Regions from separate parts of the Paenibacillus sp. ATY16 genome, predicted to be linked through region 1. Evidence: riboswitches for the same ligand, from Rfam matches in the RefSeq annotation. Region 1 holds a riboswitch; each other region holds the start of a gene.
What was found. Region 1 has a riboswitch for cyclic di-AMP ahead of CFI03_RS11440 (ubiquitin-like domain-containing protein). Riboswitches for the same ligand answer to the same signal wherever they lie in the genome.

Region 1 (6,834 bases):
GGGGAGTTAGGTCAAAGGTGCGGGAAGTAAGACTGGAACCAAATGAACGAATTGATGATCTGATGACGGAGACGGGTCTCCATATCATCCAAAGCCGGGAAGTATTCAGCTTCTCCCTGGATGCGGTGCTGCTGTCGAAGTTCGCTACCATTCCGAAGCGCGGACGAATTCTTGATCTCTGCACGGGAAACGGGGTAATCCCGATGCTGCTGACGACCAGGACCGATGCGAGGATCGATGCGGTTGAGATTCAGCCAAGACTGGCGGACATGGCAAGGCGCAGCGTAGCGATGAATAACCTGTCGGAGCAGGTTTCTATTATAGAGGCGGATCTGAAAATATTCATGAAAGAAGCCGGCAATGGTATTTATGACGCCGTAACGGTCAATCCTCCATACATGGCGGTAAAAGCAGGCGACTCCAACGAGAATGATCATTACGCAATCGCCCGTCATGAAATACATTGCACGCTGGATGATGTCGTTCATGCCTGCGCAAGGCTTGTCCGTTCGGGAGGAAAGGTGGCTATGGTTCACCGTCCTTCGCGGTTTATCGATATTATGGAGACGATGCGGAAATACCGTCTTGAGCCCAAGCGCGTGCAGTTCATCCATCCCAATGCGCAAGGGGAGGCCAATATGGTATTAATAGAGGCGATACGCGACGGCAAGCCGGAGCTTAGGCTGCTGCCGCCGGTCTTTGTATACGAATAAACAATATTACGGACGGGAGGGAGCAAGGCAATGATACAAATTCAAAAAAGCTTTAAAGATCAAGCGGATAACGATTATGGTATCCTATATTTGGTAGGTACTCCGATTGGCAATCTGGAGGATATGACCTACCGGGCAATCCGGACTTTAAAAGAAGTGCAGCTTATTGCCGCTGAAGATACAAGGCAGACACGCAAGCTGCTTACGCATTTCGAAATAGCCACCAGATTGGTCAGCTATCATGAGCATAATAAGCAGGCTAGCGGAAGCGAGCTTATCCGTCTATTAATAGAAGGACAGTCTATTGCGCTTGTCAGCGATGCAGGCTTGCCTGCCGTCAGTGATCCAGGGGCTGACCTTGTTAAAGATGCCGTGGAAGCGGGTATAAAGGTAGTGCCAATACCGGGAGCGAATGCGGCCTTATCGGCGCTGATCATATCGGGACTCCCGACCGACAGGTTCATGTTCACGGGATTTCCCCCAAGGGATAAAAAGCCGCTTGCCGAATGGCTGACCCGTCTATCCCGTCAAGAAGGGACGCTTATGATGTATGAATCTCCCCATCGCCTGAAAAAGACGCTGGACGCGATGCTGGAACACTGGGGCGATCGGCGGATTGCGATGGTTAGGGAGCTTACTAAGCGCCATGAAGAGGCTGCGCGCGGAAGCATATCGGAATGTCTTGCTTTTCTTGAGGAGAATCCTCCCCTGGGAGAGTACTGCCTTATTATTGAAGGGGCAGCTGCAGGATCGGGGGATGCGGGAGATAACGGAGAGATTTGGTGGACAACACTTGGGCTTGAAGAGCATGTCGCCCATTACGAGACTGAAGGCATCGACCGCAAAGAAGCCATTAAAAAAGCGGCCCAAGACCGTGGCCTGCCAAAGAGGGAAGTCTATAACGCAGTTAATCGATAGATTACTGCGTTATTCGGGCAAAAAAAGACCTTCCTGGCCGGGTTCTAGCACAGGAAGGCATCAAGGAGTATAAAAAGGTTAGAATTAACAAGTTGGTGTATTTCTATTATAACCTATATTTCTTATTTTGTCACAGGAGAAGGCATCTCAGATAAACAAATATGGCAAACAATTTTGCCTTTGAAGTAGGATACGTTTTCCGCATTGCCGCAGAAGATACATGCAGGCTCGTATTTCTTAAGCATAATACGCTCGCCGTCTACATAGATCTCCAGAGCATCTTTCTCGCCAATACCAAGGGTACGGCGCAATTCGATTGGAATAACAACACGACCCAATTCGTCGACTTTACGTACAATACCAGTAGATTTCATCATGATTTTGTTTCTCCTCTCAGGAAATTACATTTCGTCACTATTCGACATAGTTTTTCTTTTTATGGCTACTATAATACCAACGATTCCCATAATAGTCAACCGAGAAAGTCTTTAATAGAGCTTACTAGACCTATATTTACGGGAATTTGACTCTATAGCAAGGTCATATTAATCTTACTATAGAATACAACAGCTTCGACAATTTGGAAACTATATTACGACAGTATTCGACATTCTACCAGAGTTTTGTGTCGAAACCATGAACAAAGGGGTTGAAAGGGCGAGTGAATCAGCAGCTGACCGAAGAGAAGGTTTTTAAGGATCCGGTGCACAAATATATTTACGTGCAGGATCAGACGGTGTGGGATTTGATCAACACGAAGGAGTTTCAGAGGCTTAGACGAATTCGCCAGCTTGGAACCTCTTATTTGACGTTTCATGGCGCAGAACACAGCCGATTCTCCCACTCCTTAGGGGTTTATGAAATAACGAGGAAAATCATCTCTCAATTCGAGCGTAACGAGTATCCGGGTTGGCCGGCGGAGGAAAGATTGCTGGCTCTCTGCGCCGCGCTTCTGCACGACGTTGGCCATGGGCCTTTTTCTCATTCGCTGGAGCAGGTATTCGACACTCATCATGAGCAATGGACCTGTGCGATTTTGCTGGAGGATACGGAAGTTAACCGCGTGCTGCGCCGCGTATCGGAGGATTTCCCGGAGAAGGTAGCCTCGGTAATCAGTAAGACGTACCCGAACCCGATCGTTGTAAGCCTGATTTCCAGCCAGATGGATGCGGACCGAATGGACTATCTGCTGCGCGATGCTTATTTTACGGGAGTCAACTACGGCAACTTCGACCTGGAGCGGATTTTGCGCGTCCTGCGTCCCGTTCAGGGCAAGATTGTCGTAAAGGAAAGCGGGATGCATGCCATCGAGCATTACTTAATGTCCCGTTACCAGATGTATTGGCAAATTTATTTCCATCCGGTTACCCGGAGCTCGGAGATTATACTCAGGCAGATCACCCGCCGGGCCAAGGAGCTGTACGACAGCGGCTACACCTTTTCGTGGATGCCGGGACCCATTAACAAGCTGCTTGACGGCAGCATTACGGTACCGGATTATTTGAAGCTGGACGAGGCCTACATGCAGACGATCTTCTCGTTATGGACCGAAGAGAAGGATGCATTGCTCGCCGGGTTGTGCGACCGGTTCCTCAATCGCCAGCTCTACAAATACATTACGCTTGATGATCCGGGGGATTCTTTATTGGAAGAAGCGGCTCTGGAGTTCATCGCGATCGGTCTTAACCCGGACTACCATATGGAAATCGATTTCCCGTTTGACCAGCCTTACGACATTTATCGCCCCGATGCGAAAAAAGGCGGGAAAGAGGATAAAGCGCCGATTTTGCTGCTTAACGAAGATAACACCTTAAGCGAAATATCGGTGAAATCCGACATTGTACGATCCATCAGCGGACTGCATCAAGGCCAGTATCATATTTATTACCCGATCGAGCCCCTGCTCGCCGCTGCTGACCGGCTAAGCCCGGCTGTCCGGGAATTATTCAAAATTTAACTCTATATAGAAGGAGCTTGCAGCTAAGATGATATCTTTATTCGACACGCATACCCACCTGGACTCTCCGCAATTCGACAACGACCGTGCCGAAGTTATCGAAAGGGCGCGTGCTGCCGGTGTCGATTTAATGATCAATATCGGTTTCAACCGCGAAACAATTCCAACGACGATGGAGCTTGCGGAAAAATACGATTTTATTTACGCAGCAGTTGGATGGCATCCGGTGGACAGCGTTTTCATGGAGCCGGGGGATCTGGAATGGATCGAGCAGCTTTGTGCCCATCCGAAGGTTGTAGCCATAGGGGAAATCGGTCTTGATTACCACTGGGATACCTCTCCGAAGGATGTGCAGCACCGGGTATTCCGGGATCAAATTCGCCTAGCCAGGAAGCTGGGTAAGCCGATTGTCATCCATAACCGGGATGCGCATGAGGACATTGTTCGTATTCTGAGGGAAGAGAAAGCGTCTGAAGTCGGAGGGGTTATGCACTGCTACTCCGGCAGCTGGGAAACGGCAAAAATGTGCCTCGATATGAACTTCTATATTTCGTTCGGCGGACCCGTCACTTTCAAAAATGCAAGGGTGCCAAAAGAGGTGCTTGCGAACGTTCCGCTTGACCGTCTTCTTATCGAAACGGACTCCCCTTATTTGTCTCCACATCCATTTAGAGGGAAGAGAAATGAGAGCTCGTATGTGTCCCTGGTCGCAGAGGCTGCAGCGGAAATAACAGGAAAATCCAAGGAAGAAATCGCAGTTATTACAAGCGCAAACGGTAAAAAATGTTTTGGTATTGTTTAAAAACGGATTAAAACCGCTGAAATAAGGACTATAGCGGCGATAAAACTCTTTTTACTTGTTGGAATCGCCGATATTTGCCTTCAGAATCCTAAAATTTCGTTAAAATCGTCTTTTAACGCATCTTTACAATTCTGTGGTCAGGAATGTATGATTTTTCTCAGAGCTTTAACTTTTGTATTGGATTTCCAGTTTGCGCTTAATCTCCGAAAGCCGGAGAGCGGGGGAACCAACGACAGCGGATGCATAATTAAGACGTCTTGAAGCATCGTGCTGCGTATGAATTCTTCAGGGGTGAATTTTGCGGCGATTGCCATGAGCATTCGTTCCGCGGATAGGGCAGCTCTCTCGCCCGAACCCGTCAGCTAACCTCGTAAGCGATTATAGAGAGCGATCAACCTCGTGTATTCACCTTTTCCTGAATGTTTGATTACCCAGGAAGCCACGATCAGATCCTCTGTCGAAGGCTTCTTTTTATTTTCGATTTTGCTACTTCGGAAATAGTCTTTACAGGGTAAATCTTGGAGGTGGGAGGCCGTAACACTGGAGCGTGCTCGTCACGCCAATATACTTAATAGTCGCGTCAATAGTATCATGCGTAACAGTTTGGCGGCGGGGCTATGAAGGAGGACCGATAGAAGTGGGCATGATCCAAGCTAAGGAGACCCATGGGAAGCGATCATCCAGCATGACTTTCGCAATGCGATGGAAGCATGAAAATTTGCGTTTGATTGTTCTGAGTGCAATTATCTCAATCGCTATGACTTTCATGTTTTTGGTGTTGTTGTACGGATCGGCTGATAAGAGCGTATCCGTAGTAGTGAACGGACAAGAAACTGTTGTTAAAACAAAACAATGGGTCCTGCAACGCCTACTGGATGAACAAGCTATAACGGTTGGACCCTATGACGAGGTATCTCATCCTCTGAATGCGTCCATCAAAGACGGAGACCGCATCGAAATCAAGTACGCGGTTCCGGTTACCGTAAAGGCAGATGGCAAAACATCGACGGTGTACACGACAGAGAAAACAGTACAGGCGGCGATCGGGAAATTAAATATTCCTGTCCGCGATCAAGATAAAGTTATCCCGTCTCTCGATACTCAGATTTCGAAGGCAATGACGGTGACCGTTACCCGCATCGATACCAAGGTAGCAGAGAATGAACGGACTTTGCCGTTCTCGATCGTAAAGAAACAAGATCCTACCCTCGAGAAAGGGAAGGAGAAGCTGGTGCAATCCGGAAAGAATGGCGTCGTTATCGAGCGCGTGGAGAAAAAGTACGAGAACGGTGTTCTTGTCTCCTCCAAGCTGGTCGACAAGGTCGTTCAGAAGCATACGGTCAGTCAGGTCGTAGCGGTCGGATCGAAGAAGGACGTACATACGCTCTCGGCTGCGAGCACGGGCTCCTATACAAAGAGCGGCGTAACGTTTAAGGCAAAGAAGATTCTCAAGAATGTCACTTTAACCGCCTATTCGGCAGGCGTAGCTTCTACGGGCAAGGATGAGAGTCATCCGGGATACGGCATTACGGCTTCCGGCGCGAAGGTGAAGGAAGGCCGTACGATCGCGGTGGATCCGGATGTTATTCCAATCGGCTGGTGGGTGTACATCGAAGGCATTGGCTTCCGCAGAGCGGAGGATACGGGCAGCGCCATCAATGGCAACAAGATCGACGTTTACTTTGACAGCACAAGCTATGCCAATAAGTTCGGCCGGAAAAAAGGGTATACCGTATACGTGCTTGGACCAACCAAGCCAACCGCGAGCTAATGGCTTCACGCTATCGTATTTCATTGTTAAATATGCCATTATAAGAAGAGGCGCTGCCTCTTCTTTTTGTGTGTATGGAGATGCTAAGCAGGCTGCATAATCATTGACGGTGAAAGAAGAGCGAAAGTTGCTGCTTTGGAAAGGAATGTTCGCTTGTGATTAAGGAAATTATTGTGGTGGAAGGCAAAGACGATACGGTAGCCGTGAAGCGGGCCGTTGAGGCGGATACGATCGAAACGAACGGTTCTGCGGTTGGCGAGGAAGTGCTTCGCCGGATCGAGCTGGCGATGGAACGCAGAGGCGTTATTATATTTACGGACCCCGATCATGCGGGCGAGAGAATTCGCAAAATTGTCGCTCGGCGCGTGCCGGGCTGCAAGCATGCTTTTCTGCCGCAGGAGAAGGCCATGTACAAAGGCGATATCGGAATCGAGAACGCAAGCCCCGAAGCGATTCGTCAGGCGCTCTCCGAGCTGCGGACGGAGATGGCGGCGGGAGAAGGGGACATTACCTGGGAAGATCTGATGGAAGCGGGTCTTATCGTCCATCCGGACGCGGCAAACCGCCGTCTTCGGATGGGCAAGCTGCTTGGGATCGGATATGCGAACGGCAAGCAGTTTTTCAAACGGTGTACAAGCTTCCGGATCTCCCGCGAAGAATTCGCGGAGGCTCT
Region 2 (6,834 bases), on a different contig from region 1:
ATGTCTCGCTCACGGAAGCAAGACAACGCGTCGGAAATAAAATCATCGGCATTTCCACCCATGCGATTGAGGAAGCGCTGCTTGCGGAAGAGCAAGGCGCCGACTATATCGGCGTGGGGCCTGTATTCCCGACAAAGACGAAGGTGGATGTCGTTGATCCGGTAACGGTCGAATATGTACGGCAGGTAGCGGAAAAGGTCCGCATTCCTTTTGTCGCGATTGGCGGAATTAAGCTGGGCAACGTGGATGAAGTGCTTGCGGCAGGAGCAACAAGAATTTGCGCGGTGAGCGAGATTGTCGGAAGCTCCGATGTCGCGGGCACGTGCCAGGCCTTCCTCCGCAAGCTGGAAGGGGCGGGAGAGTCGCATGCTGCTGATCGTTAATGGCGAGTCCCAAGAGCTGGATGCCCGCACGATCGGGGATGTCATTCATCATTTCGGGCTGGAAGGGCGTCCGGTCGTCGTTGAAGCGGATGGCGAGATTATCGCGAAGGAACAGTGGCCGGATACGGAAGTAAGGCCGCGGATGAAGATAGAGCTGGTTCATTTTGTCGGGGGAGGCTGAACGTAGGATGAAAAAGGATGTATGGCGTATCGGGGAACATGAACTCACCTCGCGGTTTTTTATCGGGACGGGATTATTCCCAAGCCCTTACGTGCAGAAGGAAGCGATCCGTGAGTCGGGAGCGGAGGTGCTGACCTTTGCGATCCGCCGGATTAACCTCGCTTCAACCGAGGATGATTCGATTCTGCAGCATGTGGAAGGGGAAACCTTCCGCTTTCTGCCGAATACGTCCGGCGCAAGCACGGCTGAGGAAGCCGTCCGTATTGCCCGGCTCGCAAGAGCTTCGGGGCTAAGCGATTGGATTAAAGTCGAGATTAGCGCCAACGAGCGCACGCTGCTGCCCGATCCGCTCGAGACGCTGAAGGCAACGGAAATTCTCGTCAAGGAAGGCTTTACGGTCCTCCCTTACACATCGGATGATCCGATCCTGTGCAAAAGGCTGGAGGAGGCCGGAGCGGCGGCCGTCATGCCGGGAGCGGCGCCGATCGGTACCGGGCTTGGTATATTGAATCCGTATAATATCGGTCTGATCGTGGAGGAAGCGAAGGTGCCGATTATCGTGGACGCGGGCCTTGGCTCGGTCAGCGACGTGGCGCAGGCGATGGAGCTTGGCGTGTCCGGCGTCTTAATGAATACGCCGGTTGCCAAAGCGAAGGATCCGGTTGGCATGGCGCGGGCGATGAGGCTGGCGATTGAAGCGGGGCGTCTGTCGTATTTATCGGGACGGATTTCGAAAAAGCGTTACGCATCGGCAAGCAGCGGTCACGAGCAGTTTATTGTGAAGTAACCCGCCGATTACAAGATAGAAAGCTGGTCTAATCATGGGAGAAACGATTGTCATTATGGGCGGAGGCGTAGTGGGTCTCTCCTGCGCTTTCGAGCTTCAGAAGCGGGGGCATCAGGTCATCGTCCTGGAGATTGGCCGCTGCGGCGGGCAGGCCTCCGGGGCTGCGGCCGGGATGCTTGCCCCCTACTCGGAAAATGTGGAAGGGCCGGATGATTTCTTCCGCCTGTGCCGGGAAAGCCTGCGGCTCTACCCATCCTGGCGCGACGAGGTCCGGCAGGTATCCGGGCGGACGTTCGAATACACCGATTCGGGCAGTCTCTATATTGCCTATCACGAGGCGGATCGTCTGGCTCTGGAAGGGCGTCGCCTCTGGCAGAACGAGCATGGATCAAGCGGTATTGTGCTGGAAGGGGATGAACTGTTCCGACAGGAGCCGATGTTGTCCCGCGAGGTGAAGGCCGCTCTCTACACGCCGGAGGAAAGCCATGTGTACGCGCCGGATTACGTGTTGGCGCTTGAGCAGGCATGCCGGCTGACCGGCGTTCGAATCTTCGAGCAGCTAGGCTCGGTAACCGTCGATAAGTGGCGCGACGATGTCGTTGTTACCTCCGAGACCGGCTGGAGCTTTACCGGGGATCGGCTGATCGTCTGCTCCGGCGCCTGGGCACAGGAGCTTGAGGAGGTATTCGGCATCCGTATTCCGGTGTACCCGATCCGCGGTCAGATATGCGCTTATGAAGCGGAAGTAAAACCGGTCCAGCACATGGTGTTCTGCAATCAGGGCTATTTGGTTGCAAAAGAAAACGGTACGCTCGTATGCGGAGCTTCCGAGGATGTGGCGGGCTTTGATACAACCGTTACGGAGCGTGGAATCGAGCGGCTGCGCAAATGGAACAAGCAGGCGTTTCCGTTTCTGGAGGAGCGGGAGCCGTTCCACCGCTGGGCAGGCCTCCGGCCATCCACGCAGGACGGTTTCCCTTTGCTTGGACCGCTAGAGGAATCGGGCGGCCGCGTCATTATGGCGGCGGGCCATTACCGCAACGGCATTCTTCTAAGTCCGGTAACGGCACGAGTTGTGGCCGATTATATCGATAACGGCAGCAGGCTGCCGGCGTTTGCGCCGGAACGGTTTTCCTACTAAACGATAAACGGGGTGAAATACAAATGGCGGAATCCATAAACGGCAATGTAGCCCGGGCTTTGACGATTGCCGGCTCGGACAGCGGCGGCGGAGCAGGCATTCAGGCGGATTTAAAAACGTTCCAGGAGCTTGGCGCTTACGGGATGTCTGCTTTAACGGCGATTACAGCGCAAAATACGCTTGGCGTGCAAGGCGTATTCCCGCTCACCAAGGAAGCGGTAAAGGCCCAGATTCACTCCGTCGGCAGCGATATCGGCGTTGACGCTTTAAAGACCGGCATGTTGTTTAGTGCCGAGATTATCGAGGAAGTAGCCGAGGCGATTGCTTTCTTCGGCTGGAAGAAGGTTGTGGTCGATCCGGTTATGATCGCAAAAGGCGGCGCGTCGCTCCTTCAGGTAGAGGCCGTGCGGGCTTTAACCCGCAAGCTGCTGCCTCTGACGATGATCGTAACGCCAAACATTCCGGAAGCCGAGCATCTGACCGGTATGGCCGTGCGCAACAAGGCCGACAAGCTTGAAGCGGCGAAAAAGCTGTCCAGCCTTGGCGCCCGTTATGTCCTGATCAAGGGCGGGCATGAAGCGGGAACCGAAGCGGTGGATCTGCTCTTCGACGGCAGCGGCTACAGCGAGCTGGCAGGCAGACGGATCGAAACGGCCCGCACCCATGGCACCGGTTGTACGTATTCGGCTGCGCTCACTGCAGGCCTTGCTCAAGGGCTTGATATCGAGGAAGCCGTACGCCAGGCAAAAGCCTATATACAAGCCGCCATTGAAGACGGCATTACCGTCGGCGGCGGACATGGCCCAACGAATCATTGGGCCTATCGAAAGAGAGGATTAGTCCCTAAATAGCGGGACAAGATCCAGTCCTAATTCCGCGCTCCCCGTCATACATATGATGAAGAGGAGCGTGAATAAGGTGGAGGATAACAAAGTCAGGCGTTATTATCAGCTTAAGCAAAAGCAGAAGGAAATCGAGCAGGAATTATCCGAGCTGCGCGGTGAAATTATACAGCATTGCGCCGAGCTGGACCTCTCCGAACTGGAAGTAGGCAGCTACAAGGTGAAGATTGTTTCCCAGGAGCGCAAGGAATTCGATGAGAGCAAGCTGTATGCTGCTCTTCCCGATCCCGATGTATGGCGGCTGCTCTCGAAGCCCGATACCTCCAAAATCGCCGGTCTCATCAAGCTGAACGTTATTTCGGAGGATACCATCAAGGATACGTTTTCGGTTAAGCACTTATTTCTTCTTCAAGTGGATAAGAAATGACCGCAGAGATTTAACATAACCCCGCCCAATCTTCCTCGGGAAATTGGGCGGGGATTTTTATTGATTAATTGTTGACAATATTACGAATTGTGAGATAATTATAATAAGCTTAGTTCTCGGCGTTGCCGAGAAGCGGGGAAACCAATCTTTTGGGGCGAATCAGCCGGTTATCGGCTGTAGGGAACCATCTATCCCGAGTCCGTCAGCTAACCTCGTCAGCTTTGAGATGGGTCTTTTGCGAATAACATTGCAAACGATAGACCCTTGCTGGGTCTTTTTCTGTTTTAAAGGCCCAAATTGCGCACAGACCATATCCATGCTCTGTGCTGCGGGGGTCTTTTTTTTCATTTTTCGTGGAGGTGGGATGGACTTCCCGGCATAGGTGATGCTTTTAATAACCTTTTGGAGGGATGCGAAATGGTACAACCAATGGCCGATAACGGTAGATCGGCAGGTCTGTCGGAGGCGGAAAGAGAACGGCTTAAGAAGCATTTTCGCGTCAATGATTATTACTTAAACCTGATTGACTGGGATGATCCGAAGGATCCGATCCGCAAGCATCTGATTGCGGCTGCGGGGGAAGCCCCTCACGGGCTTCAGGAGTTTTCTTGGGAAGCTGCCGGCTGCAAGCACATTTATCAGTCGATGGTTCTTCTTCCCGTGTCCCAGGCAGCGGAAGGAATTGCGTACATCGCCGAACATAACGAAATTCATAAGGTTGTGCTGACGGGCGATAGTCTGATGTTAGGTATTTCCAAGCTGACCCGAATAATCGAGCAGCTGCGGAATATCGAGCATATCGGCACGATTAGGCTGGATTCCAGAATGCCGGTTCATAATCCGATGAGGATTTACGAGGACCATGAACTGTTAGAGATGTTAAGCCGGTTCTCGAGTCCGGAGAAACGCATCTATTTAATGACCACGATTAACCATCCGAGGGAAGTAACGGCCGAAGCGAAGAAAGCCTTTAATGCCCTTCACCAGGCGGGCGTAATCGTTCTTAATCAAACCCCTATTGTCAAGGGCGTTAACAATGATCCTCTTCTGTTAGGCAAGCTGATCGATCAGCTGTCCCAGGCTGGGGTTTCGCCCTATTCCTTTATCATTAACCGTCCCAATCCTTCTTATCCCGAGTCTAGTCTATCCCTGCAAACGCAGTTCTCCATCGTTCAGCAAGCAAAAGAACTAACCGCGGAGCTTGGGAAGCGGATCCGGCTTCTGATGGCCCATGATTATGGCAAGGTTGAATTGCTGGATATAGAGGGCGGCAAAGCCTACGTGAAATACCATCACTATCAAGAAGAAGGAAAAGGCCGTTTTATCATGCTGGATTGTCCTCCTGAAGCATCTTGGCTGGAGGATTTGTCGGAGCACGATGATCATATGGTCTATCTGCCGTCCGGTCAGCCTGCCAAGAATAAATAAAGGATGTTCATAAGCAAAAGGAGAAGTAAGAAGGGATCGTATTTCACATCCCGGGAGGCTTCTATCAATGAGAGTATACGGCCAGGAAATCGTGAACGCCCTGCAGGCTCAGCAGGAAGAAGCAAACTTGAACGGCACGCAGGTTATTGTAAAGGTTAATCCGGAAGAGACAAGGGCCGGTTATCTGGATCCCTACGAGCTTCAGATTATTAGGAAATGGGCGGGGGAACAAAAGGCTGCCCCAGCCCAGCCTCCGTCGCCGGAGGAGCAGCTTCGGCTTATACGCGATTCCATGGGATTTCCGAACCGTAATTTGAATACGGTGGAGATTTACACCGGATACGAACGCGTAAAGCTTGGCGACAATGAGGTTGGCCTATGGCGGTATTATCCGCGCAAATCGATGCGGAAGCCTAATAAACCTTGTCTCATTTATATTCACGGCGGCGGCTGGATCGGCGGTACCGTGTTTGCGGTGGAGAACCCTTGCCGGCTGATTGCCGAGCTGGCCGATGCCGTAGTTTTTAATATTGATTATTCCTTGGCTCCGGAGCGTAAGTTCCCTAACGGATTTAACGATTGCTTTCATGCCGTTCAATATATTTACGAGCATGCCGAGGAATACGGCATCGACCGGAACCGGATTGCGGTAGGCGGCGACAGTGCCGGCGGCAATCTGTCGGCCGCCGTAGCAACCAAGGACCGGGATCTGGGTACTCGCATGGTAGCTCAGCAGGTGCTCATTTATCCGTGCGTGACCTTCCTTAACGGGGTGAACGGTTATCAGTGGGAGCTGTCCCAATTCGAGATGTCGGATGAGCAGAGGGCGATGATAGATCCGATGCTGGGGATTGGACGGCCGACCGAGGCCGACCCGGAAGGCAGAAAGGCTTGGGAGCTTTATTTGCCGCATGAGGAGGAGGTCCGTAATCCTTATGTCAGTCCGCTTCTGGCTGACAGCGCTGGATTACCGCGTACGTTGTGCGTAGGAGCTGAATTTGACGGGCTGCGCATTCAGTCCGAAGTATACAGCAGGCAGCTTGCGGCAGCCGGCGTACCGGTCAAGACGATCCGGTACAAGGGATGTACGCATGCTTTTATTGACCGACTGGGCTTTGTGCCGCAGGCCGAGGATTTATGTATCGAAATTGCAAATGCTTTGAAAGCACTATAATAGAAGAGATCATTTTTCCAAGCCCGTTCTTCCTTGATGGAAGAACGGGCTTTTTGCGTTATTTCGCACACGAAATATGAAAAATCAGGATTATAGCATAGTTGATAGGACGCAACAAGTAAGAAAATACTCATCAAAGACTCATCCATTCTCAGAAAGTGGTTAAGACCCAAGAAACGCCTAGATTACAGCATTCTTAACGCTTTCATTTACCGCTCGTTGCCAATTTTTGCGGGTGTCCTTGGGGTTCTGAGCCAATTTATAATAGCCCTATCAACAAGTTAGGGAGTGAGTATTGAAATGAAATTCATGACTAAAATTGCTATGCTGCTGGTAGCTATCGCCTTGCCGGTAACGGCCCTGTTGCACACAACCGCGGATGCGGCCATGTCTGCGGATGCAAAGAGGAACAAGATTGTTTCCACCGCATTGAACCTGAAAGGCAAAGTGAACTATGTAAGCTGGCAGAAC
Region 3 (6,834 bases), on a different contig from region 1:
GCTGCTTACGCTGGAGACGACGGAAGGAGAAAGCCTGCTTCCGCGGCTGCATTATGTTCAGCCCGATGACAACAATCCGAATGACTTTACGCTGGCCAAGCTAAAACTGCCCGAACCGGTTGCCCCCGGCAAGTCGGTTACCCTCGAGATGGGCTTTGAGGTGAAGCTGCCCGAAGTATTCGCGCGCATGGGCTACTCCGGCAATTACGTGATGGCGGGCCAATGGTTCCCTAAGCTGGCCGTGTACGAGACAGCGGGGACAAGAGGCCGTACCACAGAAGGCTGGAACACGCATCAGTACCACGGCAACTCCGAGTTTTACAGCGACTTCGGCATTTATTCCGTCCGCATTCAAGTGCCGGAATCCTATACCGTTGCAGCAACGGGCTTTCAGACGAAGGCAGTAGAGAAAAAGGGCAACCGGGCATTCTATCAGTTCTACGCCGATGACGTGCATGACTTCGCCTGGGCCGCATCTCCGGACTTTATCTATTATGAAGACACGTTATCCGGCCCCGGCATTCCGGGTGTGCGCATAAAGCTGTATCTGGATCCCGCGCATGAGGAATTGAAGGACCGGTATATGCATGCCGCCAAATCCGCGCTCTCCAAGTACGGGCAATGGTATGGCGAGTATCCGTACTCGACCTTATCGGTTGTAGTCCCTCCCAAAGGAGCTAACGGCTCCGGCGGAATGGAGTATCCGACACTCGTCACGGCTTTCGCCGCCGAGACGGACAATCCGGGCTACAGTCTCGAGAGGACCGTTGTGCATGAGGTCGGGCATCAATACTGGTACGGCATGGTAGCCTCTAATGAATTCGAAGAAGCCTGGCTCGACGAAGGCTTTACAAGCTATGCGGAAGACAAGGTTATGGCCAGCGAATACGGCATCGAAGCCAACCTTCCGCTGGAAGCGAGCTATATGACGGCCCCCGCTCCGCTCAAGCAGCCATCCTGGGCATATCCGAGCAATAACGTCTATGCTGAAAATGTGTACATGCGGGCAAAGCTTGTGCTAATTGGCATCGAGAAGCAGGTCGGCGAGAAAATGATGCAGAAGATTATGCGAACCTACTTCCAGAAATATAAGTTCAAGCATCCAACCACCACCGACTTCCAGCGCGTTGTCGAGCAGGTTACCAAACAAAAGTGGACCAATTACTTCGACCAATATGTCTACGGCAATCAGATGGCGGACGTATCCGTAGAGTCCATTACTGTCCATCCTGTCGAGCAGGATGGAGCGCGGATGTATGAATCGGTTATCTCTCTTCAGCGCAACGGCGGCTATAACGGTACGGTTCCGGTTGTCCTGAAGTTCAAGGACGGCACCATTGTTCCGAAGTCCTGGGATCCGACGGAGGCTCAAGTTCAGTACAAAGTTGTCCATAGCTCCCCGCTAGAATGGGTAGCTGTCGATCCGCAGCATACAAACGTGCTCGACAATAAGCATATCAACGACTATATGAAGGCCGACTTATCCGAGGTCACGCGTACCCGTTGGAGTCTTGGGGCTTCCAACGTCATTCAAGGTCTGCTCGGATTACTGGGCTGGTGAGAAAACCTCTATCGAAGAATTCGAAGAAGAGCGACCGCGTCTAGAGCTAGGTTTTATCGCAATAAGAATTTGTTCTCCCGGCTTGCTCGAAACTTATACATTCTTATGTGGTAGCTAAGAATTGCTTCGCAATTTTAGGAGGATTAGCCATGAAAAATCATATGAGGCAAGGCTGGCGGCTTACGATCAAGCACTTCTATATCGTTATTCTGCTATTCCTGTACCAGCTGCTATGGGGATTCTTCCTGTACCGGTTTATCGATTCGGTAGTTGCGCCGCTGCTGCGGCGGTTCCCGGATCACTCCCCGTCCAAAGCGGCCGTCCAGCTATTTTTGAGCGAAGCGCAGTTCCAGATTATGAAGACGGACCTGCTTACTCCGTACCTGTGGCTGCTTGGCGGCTTATTCGCCGCAAGAATGCTGCTCTCTCCGCTGTTTAACGCGGGGCTCCTCTACTCCCTGCAGCATGCGACCGATGCGGGAGGAACGCAGTTCCTGCAAGGTATCCGCCGGGCATGGAAGCCGGTTACCCTTCTCTACTGGATCGAGACGATTCTTGCTCTCGCTCCCGCATGGTGGCTGGCGCCAAAGGGGCTTGAAGCGCTGCTTCACAGCCGCTCGATCGGAGCCTTGCTGCAGCAGACCCTTCCTGCCGTAGGTGGCTGGCTGTTATGGGGCATCCTGCTCCATCTGCTGTTCCTGGCCATGCAGCTCGGGGCAACGAGCGGCAAGACCGGCGGCATTTTCCAATCTCTTGGCACAGCAGTCAAGCATCTTCTGCCTTTTGCCGGGTTATCGCTTCTCATGTGGGCGATCGGCTCGGGAATCGGATTGTTTGTCAGCGGCTTCTCCCTCGTATGGGCCGGCTTTATCGCCCTTCTTGTCCACCAAGGCTATCATCTTGTCCGTACCCTTATGAAAGTATGGACTCTAGCCTCCCAATACGACATTTTAAGATCAAAGGAAGTTTAAAATTCTCTCATAATTATAGAAGCAGCCCGCCCTGCGACCTAGTCGCAGCGCGGGTTTTTCGCGTTTTTTCGGGCTCGCTTGTCCGCCATTCTCCAAATAAATCAACATATCGGCTAGCAAAACCACATAGTAAAGAGTTAGTAAATCTTTATAGGGCTTCTCTGCTAGTCTGCGCGCCCTACATGAAGACTATTAACCGCAGGATACAAGCTTTTCCGCTTCCATTAGTCAAAAGGTTGCATGAGAATTATTAGAAATTGCCGTATAGAGGAGGAGATAAACGAAAATTACCGAATAGTTACCAAGTACATAAAACAAACTGCCTAATTCCTTGTACTGGAAACGGGGGAACCACCTCTGGGTGAATTGACTTCGACGTCCGAATGATTCTATCGGCGCCCGAGAAGTCATAGGGATCCTTCAACCGAACCCCACAGCTAACCTCGTCGGCATTGGAAGGAGCTTTACCGCTTTGAAAAAGGTTACAGCACTACTCCTTGGACTTGCGCTAATGCTGGCTTTTCAGGCTGGAAGCGTTTTCGCAGACTCCAAAATGGACGGCATTGTCAGCAACTTGATTGGCACGCCGTACGTTGCAGGTGGAACATCCACGAAAGGATTCGATTGCTCCGGATTTACTTCTTACGTTTTCGACAAAATGGGCATCGATCTTCCTCGTACTTCCACTTCGCAATCTGAAACAGGTAAGAAGATCGCAAAAAGCGATCTAGTGGCCGGAGATCTCGTGTTCTTCAACACGAACGGTCGTGGTGTATCTCATGTCGGCATTTATGTAGGAGACGGCAAGTTTGCTCATGCATCGTCCAGCAAGGGCGTTACGATAAGCAACCTTAGTGACTCTTATTATGTCAACCGGTATGTGACTGCTCGACGTGTCATGGACCCTAGCACTTTTGATAAATATGCCGACGAACAATAGAATCAAGCAGCCGCTTCCATCGGGGCGGATTGGCAGGATTCCTACAATAAAGCCGCATGCAGCTTGTCCCACCGGACAAACCGCATGCGGCTTTATTGTTTCCCGCTACTCTATTCAGGCAGCTGCCGTCTGCTGCTTCCGGCCGAGCGCCAGCATCGCAAGCAATACGACAAACATCGCAATTAGAAAAGCTCCAAGAATCCAGACCGTGCGGTCCGCACCATAGTTGTCCATCATCCATCCCGTTAATTTCGGGAAGATCGCCCCGCCTACGCCTCCGCAAGCGACAAGCAGACTGGTTGTCCGCTCGGTCATCCCCGGAATTAATCCGTTCGCGAATACGAGAGCAATCCCGAATACGCCGGAGAAGAACAATCCGCTTAGTCCGACAAGAACCATCATGCCGCTTAACTGCCCAACGGCCCCCATCGCAAGAATAACGACGCAGGCTCCGGCAATCGCAACAAACAGATAGCGGATGTATCCGACACGATCCGCCAGCCGTCCGGCGAACAGACGCCCCAGGATCATCGTGCCCCAGAACAGGCTAAGCGAGGAAGGGGCATTCGCCTCCGACATGCCGGAGCGTTCGATCATAATGGAAGGCAGATAATTGGAGAAGCTCATTTCCACGCCAACATAGAGGACGAAAAATAACGCCGACAGCAGCAGGAACGGAATCGAAGCTCTCTTATAACCGAACCACCCTTTTGGACGCAGTTCGCCAGCTTCCCGCTCCGCCGACGCCTTCTTCCCTCTGGCATGAAAACCGATCTTATCGTCGATTGGCCCAAACGAGATCGTCATCCATAAGATAAAGGTAATGCCGGCTAGTGCCGAGAGTATCGGGAAAGATAATTGCCATACATCGTATCGGATCAATATGCTTGCCATCGTTGGCATCAGGAAAGCGCCGATTCCAAAGAACGTTTCCAGCTTCGTCATCGCATTGGCCTTGCCGCTTTCTTCCGCCAGATCAATGACCATGGCTCCAATGACGGATTCCGTCATGCCAAAGCCGAACCCGGCAAACAAGGCGATGAACAGCATCAGTCCCCAGGAGTGGGGAGTAAGGCTGTAAGCCGCTTCGCCAAGCGTCAGGAGACCAAGCGAGAGAAGCACTCCCCCTCTTTTGCCCAGCTTGGACGTAATAAACGGGGACAGCAATACGCCCACCAAAAAACCAAAAAACTGATTCATCATCCATTGCCCGCCGTCGTCATAAGACAAACCGTATTTATCGAGCATCTGCTCCATTACCGACCCGCCCACAACATGAGCTAATCCAATTACGAGATAAGACAAACAGCCAAGCGCTATTAATTTCCGCATCGTAAAAGTTCTCCTTCGTTGTCCTTCGCCAAATCCTCATGAAGTCGATTACCGAAATGTTATAATGGAAAGAAACTTATAGATTCTTATTAATGAGGGTAGATCCATGACTAATTTTACTGATGAGGTACATTATAAACCATCACTGGAGGACATGACTATCCAGCCGATGGAAATCGATCATGCTCGGCAAATCTGCGAATGGCAATACGAATCGCCTTACGATCTTTACCATTGGCCGGCATGGGATACGATGCAAAAGGACGAGATCGAATTCGGCGACCCCGTCCTGCGACGCATGCAATATGCGGCTGTCGTGAATCGCGACCGGGAACTGATCGGGTTTGCCCAATTCTTTCCCATTGTTGGCGTTACCCGCCTAGGTCTCGGCCTTCATCCCGCTTTATGCGGAAGAGGCATCGGCCCCGGCTTTCTGCGGCTGCTGATCCGCGAAGCTCTTCGCCGAGCCCCTCAGAACAGCATTGACCTAGAGGTGCTGACCTGGAACACGCGGGCCATTCGCGCTTACGAACGGGCCGGCTTTGCCATTGAAGATACGTATGTAAGGCCAACGCCGCAAGGGCCAGCCGAGTTCCATTGTATGGTGTACCAGTCTACTCTTTAATATCCCTATAGCCGGTAATAATCAGGCTCGGGATCTTTCATATCAACGAACAAAATAATGCCGGGCTTCACCAGCACCGATACCGTCCGAATCCATGCCCTTGAATCCAGATCGGTATAGGCGCGGGAAACCATGGAGCGGCGGTTCTCGTTTAATTGCACGACATTCGGAACAAAATACGGCCGCCAGCTCCAGTTGGCCCCGCAGTATTCGTCCTCCCGCCGCCAGCTTCCGTCTTCTCTTCTCGAATAGTTGGAGGAGATCTGAATGCCGTCTTCGCTGCAAAGATAGACTCGGATGCTGTTGTTCTCCAACTCCTGCAGCAGCCGGACGATCCATTCATTATCTTCGTCCTCCAGCTCCTCCAGATGACCAATCCGGTCGATCTTGCCGGACAGCCTGTCCGACAAATAGCTCCAGTAGTTCTCCGAATAGAGCTGCAGCTGCCGGTGCGCCTCCAGTTCTTCTTCCAGCAGGGCCGAAAAACGGGACGGCTCGTCGAACTCCGGCTCGGCCTTCGCGAACAGAAAGCCCTGTACGTACCGGACTCCCGCTTGGATCGCTCTCGCCAAATCCTGCTTGGTCTCCACGCCTTCGGCAAGCAGCGAAGCCCCAAGCTGGTCAGCCAGCGCGGAGAGGGAACGAAGCGTACCCAGATAGCCGTCGTGACTCGCACTCCGTTTCAGCATATGAATGTCGATTTTCAGAATGTTCGGCTGAATCAGGGCAATCCGGTCCATCCCGCTAAAGCCGCTGCCAACATCGTCAATCGCAATCAGACAGCCCTTGGAGCGGTATAAATCGATAATTTCTCGTAGCTCCTCGATCTCGCCGTTAAAGCTTTCTTCCGTAATCTCTATCACGACTCTGCGGGGATCAATCCGATATTTATCCAGCAGAGATAAGGTGTAAATCTCCCCAGACTGCACGCCCCGGTGCATCCAGTTCGGCTTCAAATTAATAAACAGCATCGGAGGCTGCGGAATTTCGCCTATTTTCCGAAAAGCCTGTTCACGCAAAATCCGGTCAACCGCGATATGATCTTCGACAGGTACGGAGGCGTCGCAGAAAAACGGCCCCAGACTGCGGACGGCATCGTCCTTGCAGGCTCTCCCCAGCACCTCGTAACCAACCACTTTTCTCGTATCAAGAGCAATGATCGGCTGATAGAAAGCAGACAGCTGCTCGCCATCCAGCTGCAGCGTCTGCGGTAACGTCGTATTTGATAAGCAATCGTTCGTCACGCTCACGCTCTCCCTTTGTTGCCTTTATGTCAACCGAATCATCCGGGTCACGTTGTCTCCATGCGACACTTCAATGACATGATGCTTCGGATGGTACGTAATCGATCCTTTGCCTACCTCGATTACCGGCTGCTCGCCAAGCCCGAAGAACACATCGTCGG

Region 2: linked by a shared signal. The riboswitch ahead of CFI03_RS19850 (KamA family radical SAM protein) and the one ahead of CFI03_RS11440 (ubiquitin-like domain-containing protein) in region 1 are both predicted to bind cyclic di-AMP.
Region 3: linked by a shared signal. The riboswitch ahead of CFI03_RS25265 (C40 family peptidase) and the one ahead of CFI03_RS11440 (ubiquitin-like domain-containing protein) in region 1 are both predicted to bind cyclic di-AMP.

The regions. Positions count from the first base shown of each region.
Region 1 is NZ_NMOK02000020.1:6,601-13,434, forward strand. Features, by position in the region: gene CFI03_RS11415 (tRNA1(Val) (adenine(37)-N6)-methyltransferase) at 63-713, shown strand; gene rsmI (16S rRNA (cytidine(1402)-2'-O)-methyltransferase) at 744-1,631, shown strand; gene CFI03_RS11425 (AbrB/MazE/SpoVT family DNA-binding domain-containing protein) at 1,754-2,008, opposite strand; gene CFI03_RS11430 (HD domain-containing protein) at 2,293-3,588, shown strand; gene CFI03_RS11435 (TatD family hydrolase) at 3,617-4,390, shown strand; cyclic di-AMP (ydaO/yuaA leader) riboswitch at 4,574-4,783, shown strand; gene CFI03_RS11440 (ubiquitin-like domain-containing protein) at 5,028-6,161, shown strand; gene rnmV (ribonuclease M5) at 6,317-6,834, shown strand, end outside.
Region 2 is NZ_NMOK02000033.1:259,524-266,357, forward strand. Features, by position in the region: gene thiE (thiamine phosphate synthase) at 1-383, shown strand, start outside; gene thiS (sulfur carrier protein ThiS) at 367-564, shown strand; gene CFI03_RS19830 (thiazole synthase) at 572-1,351, shown strand; gene thiO (glycine oxidase ThiO) at 1,386-2,492, shown strand; gene thiD (bifunctional hydroxymethylpyrimidine kinase/phosphomethylpyrimidine kinase) at 2,516-3,343, shown strand; gene CFI03_RS19845 (hypothetical protein) at 3,390-3,761, shown strand; cyclic di-AMP (ydaO/yuaA leader) riboswitch at 3,858-3,996, shown strand; gene CFI03_RS19850 (KamA family radical SAM protein) at 4,179-5,189, shown strand; gene CFI03_RS19855 (alpha/beta hydrolase) at 5,257-6,363, shown strand; gene CFI03_RS19860 (C40 family peptidase) at 6,664-6,834, shown strand, end outside.
Region 3 is NZ_NMOK02000047.1:22,829-29,662, reverse strand. Features, by position in the region: gene CFI03_RS25275 (M1 family metallopeptidase) at 1-1,561, shown strand, start outside; gene CFI03_RS25270 (hypothetical protein) at 1,711-2,532, shown strand; cyclic di-AMP (ydaO/yuaA leader) riboswitch at 2,843-2,999, shown strand; gene CFI03_RS25265 (C40 family peptidase) at 3,005-3,472, shown strand; gene CFI03_RS25260 (MFS transporter) at 3,587-4,804, opposite strand; gene CFI03_RS25255 (GNAT family N-acetyltransferase) at 4,911-5,429, shown strand; gene CFI03_RS25250 (EAL domain-containing protein) at 5,435-6,673, opposite strand; gene CFI03_RS25245 (hypothetical protein) at 6,698-6,834, opposite strand, start outside.